Regions from separate parts of the Pseudomonas sp. B21-048 genome, predicted to be linked through region 3. Evidence: predicted binding sites of a transcription regulator. Region 3 holds the regulator's gene; each other region holds the start of a gene.
What was found. The regulator sigma-54, encoded in region 3, starts transcription at its own class of promoters, with help from an activator protein. The targets are predictions, from matches to a motif close to ANTGGCATNNANNTTGCTNT.
Positions count from the first base shown of each region.

Region 1: a site for sigma-54 is predicted at 1,224-1,243, ahead of glnA (glutamate--ammonia ligase). Genes of this name have one in related genera too.
Region 2: a site for sigma-54 is predicted at 1,709-1,728, ahead of LOY56_RS06785 (flagellar basal body rod protein FlgF). Genes of this name have one in related genera too.

Region 1 covers NZ_CP087168.1:330,707-333,986, reverse strand. Annotated here, with positions in the region: gene thiI (tRNA uracil 4-sulfurtransferase ThiI) at 1-1,009, opposite strand, end outside; gene glnA (glutamate--ammonia ligase) at 1,339-2,745, shown strand; gene LOY56_RS01580 (chorismate mutase) at 2,880-3,280, shown strand, end outside.
Region 2 covers NZ_CP087168.1:1,483,976-1,487,255, forward strand. Annotated here, with positions in the region: gene LOY56_RS06780 (sigma-54-dependent phenylalanine hydroxylase transcriptional regulator PhhR) at 1-1,549, shown strand, start outside; gene LOY56_RS06785 (flagellar basal body rod protein FlgF) at 1,783-2,523, shown strand; gene flgG (flagellar basal-body rod protein FlgG) at 2,569-3,280, shown strand, end outside.
Region 3 covers NZ_CP087168.1:920,097-923,376, forward strand. Annotated here, with positions in the region: gene ptsN (PTS IIA-like nitrogen regulatory protein PtsN) at 1-434, opposite strand, end outside; gene hpf (ribosome hibernation-promoting factor, HPF/YfiA family) at 447-755, opposite strand; gene LOY56_RS04070 (RNA polymerase factor sigma-54) at 835-2,328, opposite strand; gene lptB (LPS export ABC transporter ATP-binding protein) at 2,513-3,238, opposite strand; gene lptA (lipopolysaccharide transport periplasmic protein LptA) at 3,238-3,280, opposite strand, start outside.

The DNA of each region.
Region 1 (3,280 bases), 590 kb from region 3:
CGGCAGTACCGATTTCGTTGGCCAGGTCGATGATGTCCTGCTTGTGACTGGCGATCAGCGGGCGCAAGACCAACTTGTCGGTCACGCAGTCGATCACGGACAGGTTCGGCAACGTCTGGCTCGACACCTGGGAAATCGCTTCGCCGGTGACCAGCGCTTCGATCTCCAGCCGATCGGCAATACGGGAAGCAGCGCGCAACATCATACGCTTCAAAACTACGCCCATATGACTGTTATCGACTTTCCCGAGAATTTCTCCCAGTACTTCCTCGAACGGCACACTGACAAATAACACGCGTTGGGAGCTGCCGTACTTCTTCCAGATGAAGTGCGCGACTTCCATGACGCCCAGTTCGTGGGCACGTCCGCCCAGATTGAAGAAGCAGAAATGGCTCATCAGCCCGCGACGCATGATCTGGTAGGCGGCGACGGTGGAATCGAAGCCGCCGGACATCAGCACAAGCGTCTGTTCCAAGGCACCCAGCGGATAACCGCCAATGCTGTTGTGCTGGTTGTGAATCACGAACAACCGTTTGTCGCGAATTTCGATACGGACTTCAATTTCCGGCTCTTTCAGCGAAATACCGGCTGCACTGCACTGACGGCGCAGTTGGCTGCCGACGTATTTCTCGACATCCATGGAGCTGAATTCGTGCTTGCCGGCACGCTTGCAGCGCACCGAAAAGATCTTCCCGGCCAGGGCGTCACCGAAATGCTGCTTGCACTTGGCGACGATGTCGTCGAAATCGCCCAACGGGTACTCATCGACCTGCAGGAAATGCGCGATGCCCGGCATGCAGCTCAGGCGTTCGGTCATCTCCTTCAGGGCTTTCGGCTCGCTGACGCGGGTTTCCAGCTCGAGATTGTCCCACACACCGTTCACCACCACGGCCGGGTCCAGATCGCGGAGCACGGTACGGATGTTTTTGGCCAACTGGCGGATGAAACGCATCCGTACCGGGCGGCTCTTGATGGTGATCTCGGGGAAGACTTTTACGATTAGTTTCATGAAAACAGCGCGCGCTGGGCCAGCCGAAAAAGGGGGGCGCGGATTATAGCGGAAATTGCTCAAGGTTTAACCAGTTAATGTGCAGAAGGTTTTGCGTGCACCAAAACAGGTCATTTATGCAATTTAACGCTACATTACAGGGCGAGGTTTGGCGCTTTTTGAGGCTTTGCGCCTTTCTAAGCGTGATATTGGGGCAAAAAACCCACGGTGGGGCACTGGCATGCAATTTGCTCCCTTGTGAGGCAGGTTGCCATGGCAGAGTATTCGCGCCGGCATCACCCACAGATAAGGGCATCCATTACTAGCCCTAAGCCACCCCGGAGGACACTATGTCGAAGTCGGTTCAACTCATCAAAGATCATGACGTCAAGTGGATTGATCTGCGCTTCACGGACACCAAAGGCACTCAGCACCACGTGACCATGCCGGCTCGCGATGCGCTGGATGAAGCTTTCTTTGAAGAAGGCAAAATGTTCGACGGTTCCTCCATCGCCGGCTGGAAAGGCATCGAAGCTTCCGACATGATCCTGATGCCGGATGACAGCACTGCCGTTCTCGACCCGTTCACCGAAGAGCCGACCCTGATCCTGGTTTGCGACGTGATCGAGCCTTCGACCATGCAAGGCTACGACCGTGACCCACGTGCGATCGCCAAGCGTGCCGAGGAATACCTGAAGTCGACCGGTATCGGTGACACTGTATTCGTGGGCCCAGAGCCTGAGTTCTTCATCTTCGACGAAGTGAAGTTCAAATCCGACATCTCCGGTTCCATGTTCAAAATCTTCTCCGAACAAGGTTCGTGGATGTCCGACCAGGACGTGGAAGGCGGCAACAAAGGCCACCGTCCAGGCGTCAAAGGCGGCTACTTCCCTGTTCCGCCGTTCGACCACGACCACGAAATCCGTACCTCCATGTGCAACGCGATGGAAGAAATGGGCCTGGTCATCGAAGTTCACCACCACGAAGTGGCGACTGCCGGTCAGAACGAAATCGGCGTGAAATTCAACACCCTGGTTGCCAAGGCTGACGAAGTTCAAACCCTGAAGTACTGCGTACACAACGTTGCTGATGCATACGGCCGCACCGCGACCTTCATGCCTAAGCCTCTGTACGGCGACAACGGTTCGGGTATGCACGTTCACCTGTCCATCGCCAAAGATGGCAAGAACACCTTCGCTGGCGAAGGCTATGCCGGCCTGTCCGATACCGCTCTGTACTTCATCGGCGGCATCATCAAGCACGGTAAGGCCCTGAACGGCTTCACCAACCCGTCGACCAACTCCTACAAGCGTTTGGTCCCAGGTTTCGAAGCGCCGGTGATGCTGGCCTACTCGGCTCGCAACCGTTCGGCTTCGATCCGTATTCCTTACGTGTCCAGCCCTCGCGCTCGCCGTATCGAAGCTCGCTTCCCGGATCCAGCAGCTAACCCGTACCTGGGCTTCGCTGCACTGTTGATGGCTGGCCTGGACGGCATCCAGAACAAGATCCACCCTGGCGACGCCGCTGACAAAAACCTGTACGACCTGCCGCCTGAAGAGGCGAAAGAGATCCCACAAGTTTGCGGCAGCCTGAAAGAAGCCCTGGAAGAGCTGGACAAAGGTCGTGCGTTCCTGACCAAAGGCGGCGTTTTCAGCGACGACTTCATCGACGCTTACATCGCCCTGAAAAGCGAAGAAGAAATCAAGGTTCGTACCTTCGTACACCCACTGGAATATGAGCTGTATTACAGCTGCTGATCCGGTAGCGCCGCGCTACGCGGCGTGACAAAAGAGAGGCCTCCTTCGGGAGGCCTTTTTTATGGGCGACCGTCTGTCACCGGATGCCCGGTTGCGTGCATCATGGCCTTCATCCGATAAAGCCGAGATGCCCCATGCGCCTACGCCCATGCCTTGCCCTGCTCACCGCCCTGCTGGCCAACAGCGCTTTTGCCAGCCCAGCCCCCGCCGCCCTCGCTCCGTTGCTTGGCACCATCGAAGAACGCCTGACAATTGCCGATCAGGTCGCGCTGAGCAAATGGGACAGTGGCAAACCGGTCGAAGACCGGCAGCGCGAGCGCGAGGTGATTGCCGGCGCCGTCGCCCTGGCACCCGCCTATAAATTGAGCAACGAAGCCGTCGAACAGTTCTTCTCGGCGCAGATCGAGGCCAACAAACTGGTGCAATACGCTCACCTGTCTGACTGGCACGCGCAAGGCAAGGCGCCCAACGATCCTCGCCCCGACCTCGTCGGGCAGATCCGCCCACAACTTGACCAGTTACAAAAACGCCTGCT
Region 2 (3,280 bases), 560 kb from region 3:
AGTTCACTGCCAGAATCGCATCGGTATCCTGCGCGACATTCTCAACTTGCTAGTGGAGTACGGAATCAACGTCGCCCGCGGCGAAGTGGGCGGTGAGCACGGCAATGCGATCTATCTGCACTGCCCGAACCTGATCAATATTCAGTTCCAGGCGTTACGTCCGAAATTCGAGGCGATTGGCGGGGTATTCGGCGTCAAGCGCGTAGGGCTGATGCCCAGCGAGCGTCGGCACATGGAGCTCAATGCCTTGCTCGGGGCGCTGGAATTTCCGGTGCTGTCGATCGACATGGGCGGCTCCATCGTCGCGGCCAACCGTGCGGCGGCACAGTTGCTCGGGGTGCGGGTGGATGAAGTGCCGGGGATTCCACTGTCGCGGTATGCCGAGGATTTCGATTTGCCGGAGCTGGTGCGCGCCAACAAGTCGCGGATTAACGGCTTGCGGGTCAAGGTCAAGGGTGACGTGTTTCTCGCCGACATCGCGCCACTGCAATCGGAGCATGATGAAAGCGAGGCCATGGCCGGTGCAGTGTTAACGTTGCACCGCGCGGATCGGGTAGGCGAGCGTATCTATAACGTGCGCAAGCAGGAGTTGCGCGGCTTCGACAGTATTTTCCAGAGCTCGAAAGTGATGGCTGCGGTGGTTCGCGAAGCGCGACGCATGGCGCCACTGGATGCGCCGCTATTGATAGAAGGCGAAACCGGCACCGGCAAGGAGTTGTTGGCGCGGGCCTGTCACCTGGCGAGCCCGCGTGGTCAGTCACCGTTGATGGCGCTCAACTGCGCCGGTCTGCCTGAGTCCATGGCCGAGACCGAACTGTTCGGCTACGGCCCTGGTGCCTTCGAAGGCGCGCGGGCCGAAGGCAAGCTCGGGCTGTTGGAGCTGACGGCGGGCGGTACGTTGTTTCTCGATGGTGTCGGCGAAATGAGCCCGCGCTTGCAGGTGAAGTTGCTGCGCTTTCTGCAGGACGGTTGCTTCCGTCGTGTCGGCAGCGATGAAGAGGTTTATCTGGATGTGCGGGTGATCTGCGCGACTCAAGTGGACTTGTCCGAGCTGTGCGCTCGCGGTGAGTTTCGCCAGGATTTGTATCACCGCTTGAACGTGCTCTCGCTGCATATTCCGCCGCTGCGCGAATGCCTCGACGGGTTGGCGCCGCTGGTGGAGCACTTCCTCGATCAGGCCAGTCGGCAGATCGGTTGTCCGTTGCCAAAACTGGCGCCAGCGGCGATGGAGCGGCTCAGTCACTATCATTGGCCGGGTAACGTGCGGCAGTTGGAAAACGTACTGTTCCAGGCGGTTTCCCTGTGCGACGGCGGCACTGTCAAAGCCGAGCACATTCGTCTGCCGGACTACGGCGTGCGTCAGCCGCTTGGCGATTTTTCCCTTGAGGGCGGCCTGGACGAGATTGTCGGGCGCTTTGAAAAGGCCGTGCTGGAGCGCTTGTATTCCGAGCATCCGAGCAGTCGGCAACTGGGCAAGCGGTTGGGGGTTTCGCATACGACCATTGCCAATAAGTTGCGTGAGTACGAAGTCGGTAAAGACAACACCTGACTGATCGTTCCCACGCAGAGCGTGGGAACGATCAGGGGGTAACTGAGGATTGCCGCGAAGCGGCATAACACCGCCGGTTTTTCGTCTTCGATACATTTCCCAATTCTCTCTGAATCCCTCAAGTCCTTTGTTTGTCGGGCCGTGCGCCGCCAGAAAAAAGTTGGTCTGCAAATTGCTTATGGCTCAGCAGTACAGCGGTGGGCGGCAAACGTCCGGCATGCAGAGGAAAGAGTGTGGACAAGTACCTTTATGTGGCAATGACCGGCGCCAGCCAGAATGCACTGGCGCAGAAGGCTCATGCCAACAACCTGGCGAACATCTCTACCAACGGTTTTCAGAAGGACCTGGAACAGGCCCGTTCGATGCCGGTGTTTGGTGACAGCTTTCCGGCGCGTGCGTTTGCCATGAGCGAACGTCCTGCCACCGACTTCTCTCCGGGTACGCTGGTGGAAACCGGTCGTGACCTCGACGTCGCGGTGCAAGGCAATGGCTGGATTGCCGTGCAGAACCCTGATGGCGGTGAAAGCTACGTGCGCACCGGCAGCCTCAACGTTGACGCGCTGGGTGTGCTGCGTGCCGGCAACGGTATGCCGGTGGTCGGCAATGGCGGGCCCATTGCCGTACCGCCCGAGCAGCAGATCGAAGTCGGCGAAGACGGCACCGTCAGCATCCGCGCGATGGGCGAAGGCCCGCGGGTGATGGCCGAAGTCGACCGCATCAAACTGGTCAACCCGGACTTCAAGAACATGACCAAAGGCCTGGACGGTTCGATCCACACCCAGGACGGCAAGCCGGCACAAGCCGATGCCAAGGTCAAACTGGTGTCCGGGTTCCTCGAGTCGAGCAACGTCAATGCCGTGGAAGAAATGACCTCGGTGCTGGCGCTGGCCAAGCAGTTCGAGCTGCACATCAAGATGATGAATACCGCCAAAGACGATGACCAGGCCATGGCTCGGGTCTTGCAGATCAGCTAATTATCAGAACGTCGCGCCGTAAAACAGGCGCACGAGGAGAATCGAATGCTTCCGGCTCTATGGGTTGCCAAAACAGGTCTGTCCGCCCAGGACACCAACCTCACCACCATTTCCAACAACCTGGCGAACGTATCGACCACGGGTTTCAAACGTGACCGCGCCGAGTTCCAGGACTTGCTGTATCAGATCAAACGCCAGCCAGGCGCCCAGTCGACCCAGGACAGCGAATTGCCGTCGGGTCTGCAAGTGGGTACCGGTGTTCGCATCGTCGGCACCCAGAAAAACTTCACCGCCGGTAGCCTGCAAACCACCGAGCAGCCGTTGGACATGGCCATCGACGGTCGCGGTTTCTTCCAGATTCTGCAGCCCGATGGCACCACGTCCTACACCCGTGACGGTACCTTTCACCTGGATTCCAACGGCCAGATCGTCAACGCCAGCGGCTTCGCCCTAGAGCCGGCCATTGTCATTCCGAACAACGCCCAGACTTTCACCGTTGGCCGTGACGGCACCGTATCCATCACCGTTCCCGGCAACCCGGCCGCCCAGGTGATCGGCAACCTGCAAACCGCCGACTTCATCAACCCGGCCGGTCTGCAAGCGGTGGGTAACAACCTGTTCCTGGAAACCGCTGCCAGTGGCGCGCCGCAAGTCGGCACCCCGGGCCTCGCCGGTTTCGGCACCACGCTGCAGAACACCCTGGAAACGTCCAACGTCAGCACCGTTGAAGAGATGGTCAACATGATCACCACTCAGC
Region 3 (3,280 bases):
TGATACAAGGCTTCGTTGCTCGGGGCGCTGCGCAGTTTTTCACGCACTTCCTTGCGATCAAGCATGCTGGCGATCTGGCGGAGCAATTCCAGGTGTGCATCGGTGGCGGCTTCCGGGACCAGCAGCACAAACAGCAGGTCAACCGGGGCGCCATCAATGGCGTCGAAATCGATAGGGGCTTCCAGGTGCAGCAGCGCACTGATTGGCGAGGTGCAGCCTTTGAGCCGGCAGTGGGGGATGGCGATGCCGTTGCCGAAACCGGTAGAACCGAGTTTCTCACGGGCAATCAGGGCCTCGAAGACGTCCTGCATTTCCAGATCCGGTACTTCGCGGTGGATAAGGTTGGCAATTTGCTCGAGGGCTTTCTTTTTACTGCCACCCGGCGCGTTCACTTGGGAACGGCCGGGGGTCAGGATGGTTTCTAGTCGGATCATGGATTGGGGGTGTTAGCGACCGGTCGCGCCCTGGAGGAGGCTCTGGGTCTTTTCCTTATGCTTTTTGAGTTGGCGATCCAGCTTGTCGGTCAGCAGGTCGATGGCGGCATACATGTCCGTATGCTCGGCATTGGCGACCACTTCTCCGCCGGGAATATGCAGCGTGGCTTCGATTTTCTGCAGCAGTTTTTCGACGTTCATCGTGACTTGCACATTGGTGATCTTGTCGAAATGCCTCTCTAATCGGTCGAGTTTTTCGCCGATGTAGGTGCGCAGGGGTTCGGTCACTTCCAGTTGGTGTCCACTGATGTTGACTTGCATACAGCTTCTCCTTCGTTGCCAGTGCATAAAGCGGCAGGCAGAAATGCCTGCCACTGGAACGCTGTGGCGAGCCCGGCGGTTACATCAACCGCTTCCGTTCGCTGGAAGGCGCGATCCCCAGGGATTCGCGGTACTTGGCGACGGTGCGACGGGCTACCTGAATGCCTTGTGCCTCCAGTAAACCAGCGATCTTGCTGTCACTCAACGGCTTTTTCTGATTTTCCGCGGCAACCAGTTTTTTGATGATCGCGCGAATCGCCGTGGACGAGCATTCACCGCCTTCGGAGGTGCTGACGTGACTGGAAAAAAAGTATTTCAGTTCATAGATGCCCCGTGGGGTATGCATGAATTTTTGCGTGGTCACCCGTGAAATCGTCGATTCGTGCATGCCCACCGCTTCGGCGATGTCATGCAGCACCAGCGGCTTCATGGCTTCGTCGCCGTATTCAAGAAAGCCGCGCTGATGCTCGACGATCTGGGTGGCGACTTTCATCAGGGTTTCATTGCGGCTTTGCAGGCTCTTGATGAACCAACGAGCTTCCTGCAGCTGATTGCGCATGAAGGTATTGTCAGCGCTGGTATCGGCACGACGTACGAAACCGGCGTATTGGGCGTTGACCCGTAGGCGTGGTACCGACTCCTGGTTCAGCTCCACCAGCCAGCGCTCGTTGTCCTTGCGCACGATCACATCGGGCACGACGTATTCGGCTTCGGCTGACTCGATCTGCGAGCCCGGGCGCGGGTTGAGGCTCTGGACCAATTCGATGACCTGACGCAGTTCATCTTCCTTGAGCTTCATGCGGCGCATCAGCTGGCTGTAGTCGCGGCCGCCGAGCAGGTCGATGTAGTCGGTGACCAGGCGCTTGGCCTCGGCCAGCCAAGGGGTCTTGGCGGGCAGCTGGCGCAGTTGCAGCAGCAGGCATTCACCGAGGTTGCGAGCACCGATGCCGGCGGGTTCGAATTGTTGGATGCGGTGCAGGACGGCTTCGATTTCGTCCAGTTCGATGTCCAGTTCCGGGTCGAACGCTTCGAGGATTTCCTCGAGGGTTTCGTCCAGGTATCCCTGATTGTTGATGCAGTCGATCAGGGTCACGGCGATCAGGCGATCGGTGTCGGACATCGGTGCCAGGTTCAGTTGCCAGAGCAAATGGCTTTGCAGGCTTTCACCGACCGATGTGCGGGTGGTGAAATCCCACTCGTCGTCATCGTTGCTCGGCAGGCTGCTGGCGCTGGTCTGGTAGACGTCTTCCCAGGCCGTGTCGACGGGCAATTCGTTAGGAATGCGCTCATTCCAGTCGCCTTCTTCGAGGTTATCCACCGTTGGGGCGGTTTCCTGGTAGGAGGGTTCCTGAATGTCGGCGTTGGGTTTCTGTTCGGCGCTATCGGCCAAGGGGTCGGCGTTATCGAAGTCGTCGCCTTCTTCCTGGCGTTCGAGCATCGGATTGGACTCCAGGGCCTCCTGGATTTCCTGTTGCAGGTCCAGGGTCGACAATTGGAGCAGGCGGATGGCCTGTTGCAGCTGCGGTGTCATCGTCAGCTGCTGGCCCATTCTCAAGACTAGCGATGGTTTCATGGCAGGGGCTTAACACCTTATTCGCCGGCGCACATGCGCCATCCACTACAGGGCGCCGAAGCGCCAAACATAAGCAAATTATATGCCCGAAACTGAAGTGTTTGCCTAGAGCGCTGTAACAATAAAAAGTTATTGATTTTTTATTGAAGTCAGCGCTCTCTCGGCGGCCCGGGCACCTGAGTGCTTACAGGCGGAACTCATGACCCAGATACACTTCCTTGACCAGTTCATTGGCCAGGATGGTGGCGGAGTCACCTTCAGCGATCAGTTGACCATCGTTGACGATGTAGGCGGTTTCGCAGATATCCAGGGTTTCACGGACGTTGTGGTCCGTGATCAGCACACCAATGCCTTTGGCCTTGAGATGATGAATGATCTGCTTGATGTCGCCCACCGAAATAGGGTCCACACCGGCGAAGGGTTCGTCGAGGAGGATGAATTTCGGATTGGTGGCCAGCGCCCGGGCGATTTCCACGCGGCGGCGTTCACCACCGGACAGGCTCATGCCGAGGTTGTCGCGTATGTGGTGGATGTGAAATTCCTGCAGCAGGCTTTCCAGCTCCTGGCGACGACCGGCCTTGTCGAGTTCCTTGCGGGTCTCGAGGATGGCCATGATGTTGTCGGCCACCGACAGTTTGCGGAAGATCGACGCTTCTTGCGGAAGATAACCGATACCCGCCTTCGCACGACCGTGCATAGGCTGGTGGCTCACGTCCAGGTCATCGATCAGGACGCGGCCCTGATCGGCCTGCACCAAGCCGACAATCATATAGAAGCAAGTGGTTTTACCGGCACCGTTAGGACCAAGCAGGCCGACGATCTGACCGCTGTCGATGGACAGGCTGACGTCGCGCACGACCTGACGGCTCTTGTAGCTCTTGGCCAGATGCTGAGCTTTCAGAGTTGCCATTACTGGGCCTTTTGCTCGTCGGTTTTCTTCTTCGGCTGGATC